Regions from separate parts of the Priestia sp. YIM B13486 genome, predicted to be linked through region 1. Evidence: riboswitches for the same ligand, from Rfam matches in the RefSeq annotation. Region 1 holds a riboswitch; each other region holds the start of a gene.
The links. Region 1 has a riboswitch for cyclic di-AMP ahead of kdpF (K(+)-transporting ATPase subunit F). Riboswitches for the same ligand answer to the same signal wherever they lie in the genome.
Positions count from the first base shown of each region.

Region 1 (6,254 bases):
ACCTGTCATAGCAACTAGCTTTCCTTGCTGCTGTTCGTATTTAATGACTTGAATTTTGTCTTCTGGCTTGCATTCCGCAATAAATTCATCTACTCCCGCTTCTTTTGCAATGGTTGCTGCGGTTAGCGGATTATCTCCTGTACACATGACTGTTTTAATGCCCATTTTACGAAGTTCATCAAAGCGTTCTTTCATTCCTGGTTTTACCGTGTCTTTTAAATAAATCAAGCCATAAATTTTGTCATCAGCGGCGACGGCAAGCGGCGTGCCACCAGCTCCTGCAATTTCGTTTGCTTTTTGCTGCAAATCAGAGGGAATCTTTCCGCCATTCGACTCTACCCATGCCGTGACGGCGTCCACTGCCCCTTTTCGTACAGATAGGTTCTGTAAGTCAATGCCGCTCATTCGCGTTTCAGCTTTGAATTCTACAAACGTTCCCTGCGTTTTTCTAAGGTCTTCTACTCCTATGCGAGTTTGAATAAAATCAACCACTGAGCGCCCTTCCGGTGTTTCGTCATAAAGAGAAGAAACAAACGCCCATTTGTAAAGTTCACGTTCGTCTATGCCTTCTACAGTCATTAATTCATGAGCCATTCGGTTTCCAAACGTAATTGTGCCGGTTTTATCTAAAATAATTGTGTTGATGTCACCAGCTGCTTCTACTGCTTTTCCTGACATAGCAATCACGTTAAACTGCGTGACTCGGTCCATCCCAGCAATTCCAATGGCCGATAATAATCCTCCAATTGTCGTAGGAATAAGGCAGACGAGCAGTGAAATTAAAATAGCCGTGTCGAGTTGAAAATGTAAGTAGTTTGTAAATACAGGAAGCGTCACAACAACTAGTAAGAAAATAACCGTCAGACTTGTTAAAACCGTATTTAGCGCAATTTCATTTGGCGTTTTTTGACGCTCTGCTCCTTCAACAAGCGAAATCATTTTATCTAAAAACGATTCACCTTGCTCACACGTAATTTTAATTGTAATTTCATCGCTGACAACTCTTGTACCTCCAGTTACAGAGTTAAAATCCCCGCCTGCTTCTTTCATAACAGGTGCCGATTCACCCGTAATGGCCGATTCATCAACAGATGCCAGCCCTTTAATGATTTCTCCATCTCCAGGAATCATTTCGCCTTGTGAAACGACGACGATATCGCCTTTTTTTAGCTGCGATGCGGAAACTTGTGTTATTTCCCCGTTTTGAAGTTTATTAGCTGTAATATCCCCTTTCGATTGCTTTAATGAATTGGCCTGTGCTTTTCCTCGTCCTTCTGCTAATGCTTCTGCAAAATTAGCAAAAACAATTGTAAAAAATAACACGAGAGATACGGAAACATTAAACCCTGTGCTTACTGTACTTTCTCCGAAAAGATCCGGAACAACGGCTAAAAAAAGCGTAATAATAAACCCGATTTCTACTACGAACATGATAGGATTTTTTATCATCGTTCTTGGGCTTAGCTTGATAAAAGCCTGTTTTACTGATTGAATAAAAATCGATGAAGCCTGTTTATCTACAGAACCTTGAATGTGACTGTTACGCTCTAATTCAAGATCATTCACAAAATTCCGTTTATTCATTATGATCCTCCGCTTTCTTTATTACAGTGTTAAATACTCAGCAACCGGCCCAAGTACAAGCACTGGGAAAAACGTAAGTGCCCCTACAATAACGGTAGTTCCAATTAAAATGCCGCTAAATAAAGACGTATCCGTTTTAAATGTCCCAGGTGTTTCAGGAACAAGCTGCTTAGCTGCTAGTGAGCTTGATACTGCCAGCATCGTAATTAGTCCGAAGTAGCGTCCAATATACATAACAATTCCCGTAGAAATGTTCCAAATCGGCGTTGCGTCACCCAGTCCTTCAAAACCAGATCCATTGTTTGCTGCTGACGACGTAAATTCATACAGTGCCTGGCTTAACCCGTGAAAGCCTGGGTTTGATATACCTTCTATTCCTAAATGAGTAGTGAGCGCCACGGCTGTTCCCCCTAAAATTAACAGCGGCTGTAGAATAAGCGTCACGGCGATGAGCTTCATTTCTTTTCCTTCAATTTTTTTACCTACGTATTCTGGTGTTCTTCCAACCATTAAACCTGATAAAAATACGGCGATGATGACGTACATCATGACATTCATAAATCCTGCTCCGACACCGCCGAATACGGTATTTAACATCATATTTCCAAGCGTCAATAACCCGGTAAGAGGCGTAAGGGTATCGTGCATCGCGTTAACCGCGCCTGTTTCACTCGCTGTCGTCACGATGGCGTACAGAGTTGACATGCCGACTCCAAAACGAACTTCTTTGCCTTCCATGTAACCGCTCGCCTCATTTAAATGAAAAGCATCAAGTCTTGGGTTGCCGCCCCACTCTGTTACAAACGCTGTACTTAAAATAACAATAAAGAGCATACTCATCGCTACAAACAAGATGCGACCTTGCTTACGCTGTCCGATCATTTTTCCGTACGTAAAAGGAAGTGCGGTTGGCAATAAAAGCATAAGGACAATTTGTAATACATTGCTCCACGCATTGGGATTTTCAAATGGATGAGCTGAATTGACACCAAAAAATCCTCCTCCGTTGTTGCCTAGCTCTTTGATTGAAAGAAAAGAAGCAACTGGTCCCCTTGCTATTTGCTGTGATGCCCCTTCTATTGTATGGGCAGTCACAGTCCCGCTTAGCGTTTGAGGGACACCTAAAAAAGCAAATAAAATGCCTGTTATAAAAGCGATAGGAAGTAAAACACGCGTAATTGATTTTACAAAATCAACAAAAAAGTTTCCCATTTCCTTCCCTGCCAACCCTCGAATAAAAGCGATTGCTGCTGCAAGTGCTGTTGCTGGTGCAGCAAACATCATAAATACAACGGCTGCCATCTGCGAGAAATAGGACAAGCCTGATTCACCGCTGTAATGCTGCAAGTTCGTATTTGTCATAAAACTAATAGCCGTGTTAAAAGCAAGAGCCGGATCCATTCCTTTAATATGGTTTGGATTAAGCGGCAGTACCCCTTGAAACCGGAAGATAAGATACACCACAAAAATCATAAACGTATTCGCCAAAACGAGAGCAAGTGCATATTGCTTCCACGTCTGATTATGCCCTTTAATTCCTGCCGCTTTAAACATCACCGATTCTATCTTCCCTATTAAGCTAGTGTTTTTATCGTTTGAAAACACATTCGCTATATAAATACCTACGGGCTTTGCAATAAGCGCTACAAAAACAAGCAGCAGCGCAACTGATAGTAGAAAAATCCCCACGTTTTATTCCTCCGCTTATTAAAATTGTTCTGGGTTTAACAGTACATATACTAAATAAATTAAAACGAGAACTGAAATACCTAACAAAATGAACGACATGTTCACTTCTCCTCTCTTTCGTCTACTACATGAGACGACCAGCAAATAATTCCGTACATAGCAGCTGTTAATATGGCAAGCATTCCAAGCATGATCATATCCAAGTTGCTCCCTCCTAACTGTTTCCTAACAAAAAAGATAGTTTCTAAGCTTATTGACTGTTACTGTGCGTAAAGTATCACGCCCAAGTGAGCTAGCTGCGAAAGGTTATCTTTGATTGTTTATTCCTCACGTATTGTTAATCTCGTTTTAAAAGCCCTACTATATCCTCTTTACGGTGCAGACATAGCCTGCTCTCCTATTTTCTCCATAAAAAAAACCGCAGAAGAGAGTTCCCTTCCGCGGTTTAATGCACGACAAATAAGCCGTGATTGACACGAATTTTTTACTCCCAAAACGCTTACGGAGTTAGCTGTCGGATTCGGGTTATGGAAGTAACCCTACTCAGTTAAGAGATTCACCCCTAGTACATACGTACAAAATATTGGGTCCCCCGCTCATAATTGATTAAGCGTATATTTGTTATTTAATTTTTAGACTTAATTATGGTTTTTACTGCTGCGTTTAAAACTTTGATTAGCTAACGTAGACAAATAGCGGTTTGCTAGATCAAAAGATTGCTGATCGCACATTGCCCGATATTCAATCATTTGAATCATTTGCTTAGATAAATGCATTTTGACGCTCCTTTCACCTGTATTTGGAAAGGAGCGTACTATCCGCTGTTATAGAAAACGACCACGATTACACCATCCTCTCTCTTAACGCTTACGAAGTTAGCTGACGGGTTCGGGTCAAGAAAGTAACCCTACTCAATTAAGAGATTCACCCCTGATAAGTGGGTCCTCCGCTCTTTCCTTCTCTTTCAGAAAAGACTCAGCGTTTCACTGTGGAACGTTTCATGAGAGTAATCTTACTCCTGTTAAAATTTACTGTCAACAACATTTTTTGAAATTTTAAAAGCTTTATTTTTCTATGTGTATTCATTATTTTAAAATAATAGATTCAAAGAAAAAAAGCGTTCTTATCTCCTCGATAAGAACGCTTTTTTTAGCTCATTTTCTCAATTTCATTTACAAGAATTGAAATGGCATCCGTTTTTGTTGCTTCACGCATTGTACGCTTCATCGTACTTGCCTGCTGCTGAAGTTCATTTACTTCACGCAAAAACACTTCTTTTGTTAACTGTTCTTCTTCCACAACCATACAGTAGCCTTTTTTCTTAAAGGACTGTGCATTTAAAATTTGATCTCCCCGGCTTTGTGCTTTTGACAAAGGAATAATCATCATCGGTTTATGAAGGGCTAAAAACTCAAAGATAGCATTTGATCCGCCGCGTGTAATCACATAATCAGTGGCCGCTAGAACATCCGGAAGCTGTTCATTTACATATTCTAACTGACGGTAGCCCGACTCTTTTTCAAGGCTTGTATCAACATTACCTTTTCCGCACAGGTGTACAATTTGAAATTTCTTTTGCAGTTCAGGCAAGGACTCTCGAACAATTTCATTGATGCGACGTGCTCCTAAACTTCCGCCCATAATGGTTAAAATTGGGCGCTTATCATAAAAGCGAAGCCAGCTTTCCCCGTTCGCTGCGCTTCCGCTAAATAATTCTTTTCGAATAGGTGAACCAACAACCTGCACTTTTTCTTTTGGAAAATAGTTTGCCGCTTCATCAAAAGAAGTGAAAATTTTAGTGGCAAATTTCTGCGCAATTTTATTTGCCAGTCCCGGTGTTAAATCACTTTCATGAATGAACACGGGAATGTTTAGCGATTTAGCAGCCATTACAACAGGAACTGTGACAAAACCGCCTTTTGAAAACACAAGAGAAGGCTTTAACTTTTTAAGCACGCGACGTGCATCGCCAACTCCTTTTGCTACTCGAAATACATCTTTTACATTTTCCATATCTACGTATCGACGCAGCTTCCCGCTTGAAATCGCATGATATGGAACGTTTAATTTTGTAATTAATTCTTTCTCAATACCATTGTGAGAACCGACATAATGGATATCCCATTTTTCACTGTCTAATTCTTTCATAATGGCAATGTTTGGTGTTACGTGTCCAGCTGTTCCGCCTCCGGTAAAAACGATAACTTGCTTACTCATTTTTTCTTCCTCTCTTTACTTCACTTAATCGATCTGTTTTGACATCAATTTTTATCTGATCTTTTTAGCATGCAATCTGACATGTAAAACGATGGTTTTATTATAGCATTTTTCTTTTTACATATGTATGATAAGGCGTATAAAAGCATGCTATACTTTTCATAGGGAGTGATGATAATGAACAGATCTGCACCTATAGTAAAAGGTGATACGGTGGATTCCGAAACGCGCTGTACACACTATCATACGGATAAAGATATTATTGCAATAAAATTTTATTGCTGTAATACATATTATCCATGCTATCAATGTCATAACGGATATGCTGATCATGATATTAAAAAGTGGCCAAAAGCTATGTTTAATGAAAAAGCTATTCTTTGTGGAGTATGTAAACATGAGCTATCAATTCATGAATATTTAACCTGTAACTCGACTTGCCCTCACTGTCGTTCTTCTTTTAATCCTGGATGCAGCCTGCATGGACACATTTATTTTGAACAAAAAAGCTGAACAAAACATTGTTCAGCTTTTAAAATAACTGCTCATCTATATTTATAATGGAAGGAAGCAAACCTGGGAACAATTCCTCAAGTTCTTCTAAACGCAAGGAATAATAGTGCTGCGTACCTTCTATACGTAGTTTGATAATTCCAGCTTCGCGAAGTACTTTAATATGATGTGATAGCGTTGATTTTGATACATTTAATTTTTGATAATACGAACAGGTCTGCTCCTTTCTTGTCGCTAAACACTGTACAATT
Region 1 covers NZ_JBHZOZ010000003.1:434,441-440,694, reverse strand. The annotation lists gene kdpB (potassium-transporting ATPase subunit KdpB) at 1-1,584, opposite strand, end outside; gene kdpA (potassium-transporting ATPase subunit KdpA) at 1,606-3,267, opposite strand; gene kdpF (K(+)-transporting ATPase subunit F) at 3,292-3,372, opposite strand; cyclic di-AMP (ydaO/yuaA leader) riboswitch at 3,756-3,896, opposite strand; gene ACFX4G_RS10645 (hypothetical protein) at 3,912-4,049, opposite strand; cyclic di-AMP (ydaO/yuaA leader) riboswitch at 4,122-4,264, opposite strand; gene ACFX4G_RS10640 (undecaprenyldiphospho-muramoylpentapeptide beta-N-acetylglucosaminyltransferase) at 4,423-5,490, opposite strand; gene ACFX4G_RS10635 (CHY zinc finger protein) at 5,668-6,003, shown strand; gene ACFX4G_RS10630 (ArsR/SmtB family transcription factor) at 6,023-6,254, opposite strand, start outside.

Region 2 (6,254 bases), on a different contig from region 1:
AATTATTTATGTTTCAACTACTATTCTTTCCATTATTGGACTTATATGTTTATTCCTGAAGAAGCAGGATAAATATCCGTATACACTGTTTTTATTACTAATCATAGGATACGTTCTTATTCACTTGCTTATTGAAATTCAAACTCGCTATCGATTCTTTATTTTTCCAAGCTTTATGCTGCTCGAAGGGTTTGGTATTTCAGTGATTCTATCCTATTTAATAGTACGATTTACTAAAAATGAGCCCAAGACAAAATGTAAAGAGATAAATTAAATGGAAGGGATTATGCAACCGTGATAAAATTCCTGAAATTCGGATTTGTAGGTATAATGAATACCCTGCTCACTATTATCAGTTATTTAGCACTCATTCATTTTGATATGAATTATATATTGGCTAACGTACTATCTTATTTTATTGGCGTCATAAACAGCTACTATTGGAACAAATCGTGGGTGTTTCAAGCAACCGTACACAAATGGATGTTAGCTCAATTTTTTATCGTAAACCTTATTACTTTAGCAATTAATACAAGCTGCTTATTCCTTCTTGTACACTATACACCTGCTAATCCAATAATCGGACAACTGTTGTCTACTTGTATAGGAATGTTTATCAATTTTTTCCTTAATAAATTATGGACGTTTAAGCACACAAACAATCACTCGATAGGAGGTAAAGCATGAAAGAACTAATTTCAATCGTGGTACCTATGTATTTTGAAGAAGAAGTAGCTAATGAATGCTACAATCGCTTGCTTTCCGTCATGCATAAAAACCACATTAACTATGAATTCATTTTCGTCAATGACGGCAGCACCGACCGAACAATTGAAATCTTGAAAAACGTAGCGGCTATGGATTCTAACGTAAAAGTTATTGATTTCGCTCGTAATTTCGGGCACCAAACTGCCGTAACAGCAGGCATTGATTATGCTCAAGGTGATGCCATCGTTATTATTGATGCGGACTTACAAGATCCGCCAGAAATGATTCCCGAATTAATTGCTAAATGGCAGCAAGGCTATGAAATTGTATATGCAAAGCGCAAGAAACGAAGCGGAGAGACCTTTTTTAAATTAGCCACGGCTAAGTATTTTTATCGCTTTTTAAATTATATGTCCGATATCGAAATCCCTAAAGACACGGGAGATTTTCGTATTATCGACCGAAAAGTAGCGGATGTATTCAAAAAAATGACTGAACGTAATCGTTTTGTACGAGGAATGATGTCTTGGATTGGCTTCAGGCAAACATATGTAGAATATGAGCGCGATGAACGTTTTGCTGGTGAAACAAAATATCCTTTAAAAAAGATGATCAAGTTTGCTTCAGATGGAATTATTGGGTTTTCAACGAAGCCTTTGCGTTTAGTAATGGTTATTGGCTTATTATCGGTTTTTGTATCACTTTTAGTTTTAAGTTATTCGATTGTTGTTTGGCTGATAGGTAAAAATATTCAGCCTGGCTGGACTTCTATTATGGTAGCTATCACCTTCTTTAGCGGTATTCAGCTACTTGGTTTAGGTCTAGTCGGACAATACATCGCAAGAATTTACGATGAAAGTAAAAATAGACCTATTTACGTTGTACGTGAAACCATTAACTTCTCGAAAGCTTCAACAGATTCTCCAAACGTACGTGAAAAAGTATATAGCTAAAAAAACAAGGAAGAAAACAGTTGTTTTCTTCCTTGTTCTTATTCTTTTTGAAGCTGTAAATCACTTGGCGCCCAGTCCGGAATTCCATCATCTTCATCAAATTCAATAATGACATCCGTTACTCCTTTTTCCTGTAAAATACGATTTTCCAGACGATCTTTAATATCATCAGCTTCTGCCACTGTTAAAGAAGGATCAATTTCTACTTTTAATTCAACGTGAAGCTCTTCTCCTTCTTTCATCACCATTAATGTTTGAATATCACGCACTTGTACATCTTGCATGACAATCGCGCCAATTTTTATTTCCATTTCTTTATCTGCTTCACCAAGCGCTCCAGCAGCATTATCTAAAAATACTCGTCCTACTACAAAAAACATCATAAGCCCAATTAAAATAGAAGCAATTCCTTCAGCTTGGTGAAAAGGTGTAAACCGTGAAATGAAAACGGCTATTAACGCCAATACGCCTCCTCCAGTAGCTACCAGATCTTCCATAAAGACCAGCTTGGTTGCTGGCTTTGCTTTCTTTAAATGAACAAAGCTTTGCGTAAAAACATTGACCTCTGCGGTATTCATTCCGACATCGTGCAAAATTTCTTTCATCGCCTTAAATAGGACAAACATCTCAAGTAACACCGAGATGCCAAGTACTGCAATATTTAAAATAAAGCCTGAAGACTTCGTGGGATGAAGAATGTGGTGATATCCTTCTTTAATCGTTTCAAACGCCATAATCCCTACTACAAGAACCGCTCCTAATAGAACGAGATTAACCAATCGGCCGAAACCATTTGGAAATCTTTTGGTCGGGGCTTTTTTACTTAATGCCGAACCTATAAAGACAAAAAACTGATTAGCTGCATCTCCTAAGCTGTGCATCGTTTCAGCAAACATTGCTACATTCCCTGTTAAAGCGAAAGCAATTCCTTTAATGATAGAGATAATGGTATTAACTACAGCGGCCATGATGGCCGATTTATTTCCCTTTCGCAACAATTTAATTAATTCACTCATACAATCCCTCCGTTTGCGCCTTTGATGAGATTCGATTACGGTTAGTGTATGTGAATTTAAAAATTAAAAACCTCCAACATACAAGTTGGAGGTTTTTAGTCATGTTTCATTATTTTTTAAAACGGTACGGTACAGTTGTAACAATTACATTTTTACGGTAAAGCAAATGTGCTTTTAACAGCAGACTGGACTGATTGTGAAGGATATTTTGCCAGCTTTTTTTCGTAATGAATTGCGGAATAACGACCGTAATAGCCATATTATTTTCCCGGGCTTTTTCCTCAGCCATATCGATGAATCGAAACAGCGGCCGCACTAAGCTGCGGTATTGAGAATGAAACGTAACAATACGAATATCAGGCTGCCACTTCTCCCACTTCTCTTCCATTCTCTTTTCGCTTTCTCGATCAAAGGCTACATGTACTGCAATAACGGTATCGCCAATCGTTCTTGCATAATTTAATGAATTTTCTACTACCTTTGTCATTCCTGCTACAGGAACAATGACCACACTTCCTTCAAGCTTTCCAATCTTTTCTCCTTGCTTAATGCGAAGCTGCTCTCCTACCGCTTCATAATGCGTATGAATGCGATGAAAAATATAGACAATAACCGGTAAGAAAATGAGCACGGACCATACTTGTGAAAACTTCGTTGTAAACAAAATAATTAGCACAGTTAAGGTAATGAGGGCACCAATTAAGTTAATGGTTAGCTTCCCTTGCCAGCCGGCCGGCTTTTCTCTAAGCCATTTGACAATCATGCCTGTTTGAGAAAGCGTAAATGGAATAAACACCCCGACTGCATAAAGAGGAATTAATTGTTCAGTCGCTCCTTTAAAAGCTACAATTAAGACAATAGAAGCAATCCCAAGGGTCACAATTCCATTTGAATAGCCTAGTCGATCGCCACGAATTTGAAACATTCTTGGCATGTATTTATCAGACGATAAGTTGACAGCTAGCAAAGGGAAAGCTGAAAAGCCCGTATTCGCCGCTAGCACTAGAATTAGAGCTGTTGTGCCTTGAATAAAATAATAAAATCCATTTCGTCCAAACACACTCGATGCAATTTGTGATACAACCGTTTCATCTGCTTTTGGAGAAATGCCAAGCCAATAAGCTAAAAACGTGATGCCAGAAAATAAAACGGCTAAAATACCGCCCATCAGCATTAATGTATGAACAGCATTTTTTGCACCTGGCTCTTTAAAGTTAGGCACTGCATTTGAAATAGCTTCTACACCTGTTAATGCTGAACAGCCTGACGAAAAAGCTTTTAATAATAAAAACAAACTAATACCTGGCACTACTGTACCGAGAGAGGGATGAAGCTCAGGTGAAACTTGACCTGTCGCTATTTTAAACAAGGCTACCGCTATTAACAAAATAAGAGCAATAACAAATAAATAAACCGGATAAGCTAATACGGAAGCGGATTCTGTTACACCACGTAAATTTAAGACGGTAATAAAAATCACCAGCAAACACGCAATTACTACATTGTAATGATGCAGCGTTGGAAAAGCCGAAGTTAAAGCATCGGTTCCTGCTGAAACACTCACAGCAACTGTTAAAATATAATCCACCAACAGTGATCCTCCAGCGATAAGTCCAGGATTTTCTCCTAAATTGGTTTTCGAAACAATATAAGCTCCTCCGCCTTGCGGATACGCATAAATAATTTGGCGATATGAAAGAATTAAAGCCGTGAGCAGAACCAATACCCCAAGCGCAATTGGAATCGAATACCAATAGGCAAGGACGCCGACTGTTGCAAGTACAATCAAAATTTGTTCTGTTCCATAAGCCACTGAAGATAAGGCATCTGATGATAAAATAGCCAGTGCTTTAAGCTTACTAAGCTTTTGATCGCCTAACTCTTTTGTTTTAAGCGGCTTTCCAATCAATAATCTTTTGAGAACTGAATAGTTCACGTAATTTCCCTCCGATGATTGCTTAGCTACTATTTACTGTCGTTGCTAAGCTCCGTTACAAGTTCACGAATAAGTGATATTATCCCTTAAAAATACCTTTTTATGTTAAAAAAGCGCACAAAAAAAACACTAAGGGTTCTCAGCGTTTTTACACAGCTTAAACCTCCTCTCCAAAACGCTTATGGGGTTAGCTGTCGGATTCGGGCTATGAGAGTAGCCCTACCTTTAAAAAAGGATTCACCCCAAGTGACAATGCACAAATTTGGGTCCCCCACTTCTGACGAATTAAGCGATAACAGGTCAATATAATTTTCGGTTAAATGGTATGATCGATAACATGTTTCTTTCATAACTATCCTTTGTTCTTAGATAATATACTCCCGTACAAATGGTTTGTAAAGCATTATTTTACGCAAACCATAAAATAGTGCTTAAGGCGCTTTTAACAGAAAAACAAAAGGTCTTCTGCCCGCTTACAGAAGACCTTTTTGCTTTAACTTTTTGCTTTTAAAACGGCTGCTAGCTTGTTTTTCGTTTGAGGACCATAAATACCATCCACATCATAAGGAAGATACACAAGCTGAAAACGTCTGACTGCATCTTTCGTTTGAACTCCATATATTCCGTCTACTGAACCTACTTTAAAATTCACCGCGTTTAATGCTTTTTGAAGCTGCTTCACGGCTTCTCCAGAATCACCTTGTTTTAAAATTCCATTTGGAAGTGGATATTGTTCCGAAGGTGGAGTTGGTGACGGTGTTGGAGATGGGTTTGGTGAAGTCCCTGAAGGAATAACAATTGTTTTTCCAACCTGTAGTGTTAAAGGATCAGAAAGCCCTGTATTCGCTTCTTGAAGCGCTTGTACTGTTATGTTGTACTTCTGTGCAATACTGTAAAGCGTATCTCCTTGCTTGATCGTATACGTTTTTGTACCTGGTTCAGAAGGTGATGGATTCGGAGTTGGTGTTGGATTGGGGTTTGGAACTGCACGACGAGGTAAATTCAAATAGACGGCAATTCCTTTTGCATACGATTCACCCATGCTTTTTAAAAAAGCTTCGTTTTGGAGAAGTGCTGCATCGGTGCGGTTATCAATAAAGGCTATTTCAGTTAGTACTGCGGGCATATTTGTTAAGCGAAGCACCGCATAATTGGCTGATTTTCGACCGCGATTCGGATGATTATACGACAGCAGCGTTGGCTGTACTTGGCCGTGGACAATTGATTGAAACGTTTTACTGGCATTGCTAGCGCTTCTATAAACATAATCTTCATATCCTGTTCCTCCACCGGCATTTACGTGAATAGACATAAATACATCTGCTCCCCACGAATTAGCTTGAGAAGCGCGCTGAGATAACGATAAAAAAGTATCTGTGGTACGAGTGGTTTTAATCGTAAAGTCACTGTAGGTGCTATTTAAATAGCTTATTAAATATTGTTGAATTTTTAAAACTAAGTTTTTTTCATACAGTCCGTTCGCTCCAACTGCTCCTGCATCTGCCCCACCATGTCCTGCATCTAGATAGATTTTTTTCATATTACTTGTCCCTCCTTATTGTTAACATATGTATAGGGGCAAAAAGTGCTACGTATACTAGCCTACTAAGTAGAAATTTACTAAAAAAAGAACCGCTACTC
Region 2 covers NZ_JBHZOZ010000001.1:35,787-42,040, forward strand. The annotation lists gene ACFX4G_RS00170 (glycosyltransferase family 39 protein) at 1-274, shown strand, start outside; gene ACFX4G_RS00175 (GtrA family protein) at 295-687, shown strand; gene ACFX4G_RS00180 (glycosyltransferase family 2 protein) at 684-1,661, shown strand; gene ACFX4G_RS00185 (cation diffusion facilitator family transporter) at 1,700-2,677, opposite strand; gene ACFX4G_RS00190 (APC family permease) at 2,787-4,613, opposite strand; cyclic di-AMP (ydaO/yuaA leader) riboswitch at 4,775-4,915, opposite strand; gene ACFX4G_RS00195 (N-acetylmuramoyl-L-alanine amidase) at 5,107-6,153, opposite strand.
Region 2: it holds a riboswitch for cyclic di-AMP, as region 1 does, so the genes downstream of both, ACFX4G_RS00190 (APC family permease) here and kdpF (K(+)-transporting ATPase subunit F) in region 1, are expected to answer to the same signal.

Region 3 (6,254 bases), on a different contig from region 1:
AAGCAAGAGGAAGAAGTTGTTTTACTTAAGAAAAAAGTAGATCAGCAGTTTCCGATGCACATCCATATTCAGCGCACGGAAGGGGATATTCCGCTCTTAGTTGTTCAGTGGAAAGAGTTTTCCTCAAGTATTGAAAAACAAGAGGAAGTCATTCGAAAAATGAAGCAATATAAGCAGTTTGTCCAGCAAAGTCAAGATGCATTTATTGTAACAAGAGAAGGCCGAATTCAATATTTGAATCCTGCTGGTGTTAAACTTCTTGGCGGCGAGAAAAAAGAAGAGTATATCGGGCGTCCTTGGCTTCATTTTATTCACCCCGAACATTTAGAAATCGTAAAAGAACGAATGGTTCAGCTGATGAATGGAATGTCCGTGAGGCCGCGTGTTGATGTGAAACTATTGACTAAAAAAGGAGTTGTCATTATTGAATCTTCGGCAACCAAAATTAAGTTTGAAGGACAGGATGCCATTCAGTATATTATTCGCGACGTAACGGATCGAAAAAAATATGATGAAATGGCAAGCAAATCTGAAAAGCTTACAATGGTGAGCAAGTTAGCGGCAGGAGTAGCACATGAAATTCGTAATCCAATGACGGCGATTAAAGGGTTTATTCAGCTGTTAAAAGCATCGAAACAGTACAACGAAGAATACAATGATATTATGCTTGAAGAATTGAATCGCGTCGAATCCATTATTCAAGAATTTTTAACGCTGGCCAAGCCTAAAATTGAAAACTCATACCACCCCAAAAGTCTCAATCAAATCATACGTCATGTGACATTACTATTAGATACACACGCCAATTATAAAAACTGTCGTATTATTAATGAGATTAGTGATGAGATTACAATCTTTTGTGAAGAAAATGCGCTTAAACAAGTTTTTATTAATTTAATTCAAAATGCGCTTGAGTCAATGAGCAAAGGTACAGTTAAAGTCACCGTTGAGAAAAGAAATGAATACGGCATGGTCATTATCGAGGATGAAGGCTGTGGAATTGATGAGCAATCTTTAGCTCGGCTAGGTGAACCATTTTATTCCACTAAACAAACAGGAACGGGGCTAGGGTTAATGATTAGCTACCGAATAATCGAACAGCATCAAGGGCATATTTCATTTGCGAGTAAAGTAGGAGTAGGAACAAAAGTAGAAATTGCTCTTCCGTACATTAAAGAACCAGTGAACATTTCATAGCGCTTGCTATTCGTTCACTGGTTTTTATTTGTTCGGAATAAAAACGAATGTTTTTTAAATATTTTATTTTAATGTTCGTGTATATTGTTGACTAAAGGATTTTTTTTTGATATATTATCAAATGGCTAGAAAATAACCGAATGATAATAAAAAAAGAAAATTCGGTCAATAACTTTTATCTTTTACCCAAAGAAAAAAGATGATGGGAGAATGTACAATGAACTCAAATTATGATGTTATTGTGGTAGGGGCAGGACCCGCTGGGATTTTTACTTGCTATGAGTTAACGTTAAAATTACCGGAAGCAACTATTTTATTAATCGATAAAGGACACGATATCTATCGACGTAATTGTCCGATTCTTCAGAAAAAAATTGAAAAATGTCCGCCTGCGGTTGGCAAAAAAGAGTTTGCTGGCTGTTTGCCCGCTTGTTCTATTACAAATGGTTTTGGTGGAGCCGGCGCATATTCAGACGGGAAATTTAATATCACCAGTGAATTTGGAGGTTGGATGACGGATTATCTATCTGAATCACAGGTGGTAGATTTAATTAAATATGTGGATGAAATTAATTTAAAACACGGAGCAACCGATACGATTACGGATCCGTTAACTGATAAAGTTCGTGAAATTGAAAAACGCGGATACGCAGCAGGATTAAAGCTATTGCGTGCCCAGGTGCGTCATTTAGGAACAGAGCAAAATTTGGAAATTTTAAAAAGCATTTATGAATACTTAAAAGAAAAAATTGATATGCAGTATAAAACGGAAGTAGCCGATTTAATAACAGAAAAAGAAGACGGTCAGCATATCGTGCGCGGTATCGAATTGAAGAATGGTGAAAGAATTACGGCTGATAAAGTGGTTGTTTCACCAGGTCGAGACGGCTCGAAGTGGATGAGCGACTTACTAAAAAAACGTCGTTTGAAAATGATTAACAATCAAGTGGACATCGGCGTTCGAGTCGAAACATCCAACGTTGTTATGGAAGAAATCAACAAGCACTTGTACGAAGGGAAATTCATTTACAATACGTCTGTAGGTACAAGAGTCAGAACGTTCTGCAGCAATCCTTCAGGACATGTGGTAGTAGAGAATCATTCAGGTATTATGTTAGCAAATGGACACGCATACAAAGATCCGAAGCTTGGAAGTCAAAATACGAACTTTGCGCTGCTTGTTTCTCATAAATTTTCGGATCCATTTGATCAGCCGAACGAATATGCGCACGAAGTATCAAGATTAGCTAATATGCTGTCAAACGGGGGCTTAGTTGTTCAAAAGTATGGAGATATTTTAAAGGGCCGTCGTTCAACAGCGACTCGAATTAAAGAAGGCTTTTTAGAACCAACGTTAAAAGAAGCTGTACCTGGTGACTTGGGCTTAGTGCTTCCTTATAATACGATGAAAAGCTTAATTGAAATGACAGAAGCACTGGATCATGTAACGCCTGGGTTAGCATCTGAACATACGCTATTTTACGGTGTGGAAGCGAAATTTTACTCCGCCCGTCCGAAGTTAAACGATAAGTTTGAAACTGAAATTTCTGGTTTATACGTGGGAGGAGACGGAGCTGGTATTACGCGAGGGCTCGCGCAGGCAAGTGCGTGCGGTGTGTGGGTAGCGCGTGACATTGTTGAAAAATTAAAGAATCGCAAAGCAAGTTCTGAACCTGTTACTGTATAAAAAAAGAGGCCGTCACGGCCTCTTTTTTTTATGTGTTAAATAACGAGAGCGACTAAGTAAAAAGTAAAGAACTTGTACCGCTCCAACTCCGATAGTTTTATATGATAATTACCCGCTCTTTTTTAAAAAGTATGACGGAATCCATCCTTCTATCGTGAACAGAATTAAATACAATAAGGCGAATTGATAATGTCCATTTCTTTGCATCAATAAATTCAGTGGAATTTTAAGGAGGGTATATCAAGCAATACAAGGATAAAATCAACAGTTGAAAAGAGTTATTTTTTGATGAGTAAAATATTTATGAAAGCAATAAAGTACACGGATATTAGAATAATTATGCAAATTTATGAATGAGAGTTAATGAGAATAAAGTTCACTTTACAAACTATTTTTTGAATTAATTTTTTATCCATTAGATTGTAAGTCTTGTTAAATAAGTATTTGTGGTTTATTGAAATATGATGTAAAAATTTTAAAATATAACAATTATCAACTTTTTATGATAAAATCATGCATTATTTTTGAATAAAAACTTGACAGAAACATATAAAATGAATTTTAATTAAAGTAACAATTATTATCATGCAAAAATATTAAAGAAAATTATTTGCTTAATCTCTTTTGTTTTATAAGAGAACGGGGGACCCATATTTGTGCGTAATGTACTTGGGGTGAATCTTGAATGAATCAAGTAGGGTAACTCACGTACCCGAATCCGACAGCTAACTCCGTAAGCATTCAGTGAGGGAATAACAGGTCTATGACACCATGATATTCTCATGGTTTTTTGTATAGCTAAAAATATTCCTAAACTATTAATCTGAAAATTTTTAATATATTGTATATTTTGAGTGTTATCGTTCTCAATGCATGGTAAAATAAGTATAGTAGTTAGAATCATTCTAATATAATTTATTTACGGGAGGTAAATCTATGAAGCTATCGACAAAGATCATTATCGCGCTAATTGCTGGTGCTATTGTAGGAGTGTTAATTAACGCTTTTGCTCCAAGTGCTTTTGCTCCGCTGGACAAGTACTTGTTTACACCGCTTGGCCAAATTTTCTTAAGCTTAATTAAAATGCTTGTTGTACCAATTGTGTTTTTCTCTATCACGTTAGGTGTAGCAGGTTTAGGAGATCCTAAAAAACTAGGAAGAATCGGGGCTAAAACAGTTTCGTACTTCCTAGTGACAACAACCGTTGCTATTGTAATTGGTTTATTATTAGCATTTGTTATTAAACCAGGAACATTTGGATCTTTTGATACAAAAAACGCTTCTTTTGAAGCCGAAAAAGCACCGCCGGTTGGAGAAACATTCTTAAATATGATTCCAGTCAATCCAATTCAAGCGATGGCTGAAGGGAATATGCTTCAACTTATCGTTTTCTCTATCTTTATCGGTTTTGGTATAACGATGCTTGGAAGTAAAACAAAAGGGCTTTACAATTTACTTGAGCAAGGCAATGAATTGATGATGTACCTTGTGAATCTAGTGATGAAGTTTGCTCCTTACGGAACATTTGGGCTTCTTGCAACAGCAGTCGGAAGTCAAGGCTGGCAGGCAATTAAAGCGATGGGGCTGTACATGATTGTAGTCGTGCTCGCACTGTTTATCCATTCGATCGTAACATATGGGGGATCAGTCGCTCTTATGGCCAGACGTAACCCAATTGAATTCTTTAAAGGTTTTGCTCCTGCGATGACAGTTGGATTCAGTACATCAAGCAGTAATGCAACGCTTCCGATTTCAATGAATGTGGCTCAAAAAAATCTTCGTGTCCCGGAGTCCATCAGCAGTTTTGTTCAGCCGTTAGGTGCTACCATTAACATGGATGGAACGGCAATTATGCAAGGTGTAGCGACTATTTTTATTGCACAAGTATACGGCGTTGACCTGTCGCTGGGTGCTCTTGTGACGGTTGTATTGACAGCGGTGCTTGCTAGTATTGGTACAGCAGGTGTGCCTGGAGTTGGTCTCATTATGCTAGCAATGGTATTGAGTTCGGTTGGTCTGCCTGTAGCAGGTATCGGATTGATTATTGGAATTGATCGCTTGCTTGACATGCTTCGTACATCTGTAAATATTACGGGAGACGCTGCGTGTGCCGTTATTGTGGCTGAGTCAGAAGCAAAGCGTATCGATAAATCTGTAACGCAATCAGCTTAATAAGCGTAAAAGCTCTAGCTATATGCTAGGGCTTTTTTTATTGGCAAGAAACTCTTCGTTTCAGCATACAGTTTAATAAGAGTGTATGTTTGAAAGGAGAGTGCGGAAATGAATAAAACTCATGTAATAAAGCCGCTGCTCGACGACGACTACCCAGTTATTTCATATGGAAAAGGAATTTATTTGTACGACCAAGATGGAAAAAGGTACATAGATGCTTCGTCGGGGGCAGTTACAGCAAGTATTGGACACGGCGTAAAAGAAATTATTGATGCGATGACCGATCAGGCACAGAAAGTTGCGTTTGTATATCGGTCGCAGTTTACAAGTGATCCAACAGAAGCCTTAGCTAAGAAACTATGTGAATTAAGCAGCAATCATTTCCAGTGGAGCTTTTTTGTTAACAGCGGGACAGAAGCGACTGAAACGGCTATGAAAACGGCAATTCAGCATTTTCAAGAGCAAGGAAAGCCAACCAAAACAAAGGTTTTGTCACGCTGGATGAGCTATCACGGTATTACAATAGGAGCTCTGTCTATGTCAGGGCACGTTGGAAGACGAAAACGCTTCTCGTCTTTGCTTGAAGATTATCCTTCGGTTTCGCCTCCTTATTGCTATCGGTGTCCATTTCATCAAACCTATCCATCTTGTAATCTTGCTTGTGCACGCGAATTGGAAACAGTTATCAAACGAACCGGCCCTGAACATATTGCTGCTTTTATTACAGAGCCCATTGTAGGAGCAGCCGGAGCAGCGCTTACACCTCCTCCCGGTTATTATGAAGTGATAAGAGAAATTTGCGATAAATATGATGTGTTATGGATTGCGGATGAAGTCATGACTGGAGTTGGGCGTACAGGCGTGATGTTTGCGTATGAGCACTGGGGAGTTAAACCAGACATCATGACGCTTGGAAAAGGAGTAGGAGCAGGATATACACCAATAGCCGTTACGTTAGCTAGCAGCAAAACGATTGAACCTATCATGAACGGATCCAAATTAATTATGAGCGGACATACGCTAAGCGCTAATCCGCTGTCATCCGCTGTAGGGATAGCTGTTTTAACCTATATTGAAAAGCATGATCTTGTTCAAGAAGCAGCGCTGAAAGGAGACTATTTAGTAGGGGAATTGAAGAAGCTTCAACTTCTTTACCCTATCATTGGTGATATACGTGGCAAAGGCTTACTAGTTGGTC
Region 3 covers NZ_JBHZOZ010000015.1:89,384-95,637, reverse strand. The annotation lists gene ACFX4G_RS25280 (ATP-binding protein) at 1-1,197, shown strand, start outside; gene ACFX4G_RS25275 (NAD(P)/FAD-dependent oxidoreductase) at 1,415-2,884, shown strand; cyclic di-AMP (ydaO/yuaA leader) riboswitch at 3,486-3,640, shown strand; gene ACFX4G_RS25270 (dicarboxylate/amino acid:cation symporter) at 3,821-5,056, shown strand; gene ACFX4G_RS25265 (aspartate aminotransferase family protein) at 5,165-6,254, shown strand, end outside.
Region 3: it holds a riboswitch for cyclic di-AMP, as region 1 does, so the genes downstream of both, ACFX4G_RS25270 (dicarboxylate/amino acid:cation symporter) here and kdpF (K(+)-transporting ATPase subunit F) in region 1, are expected to answer to the same signal.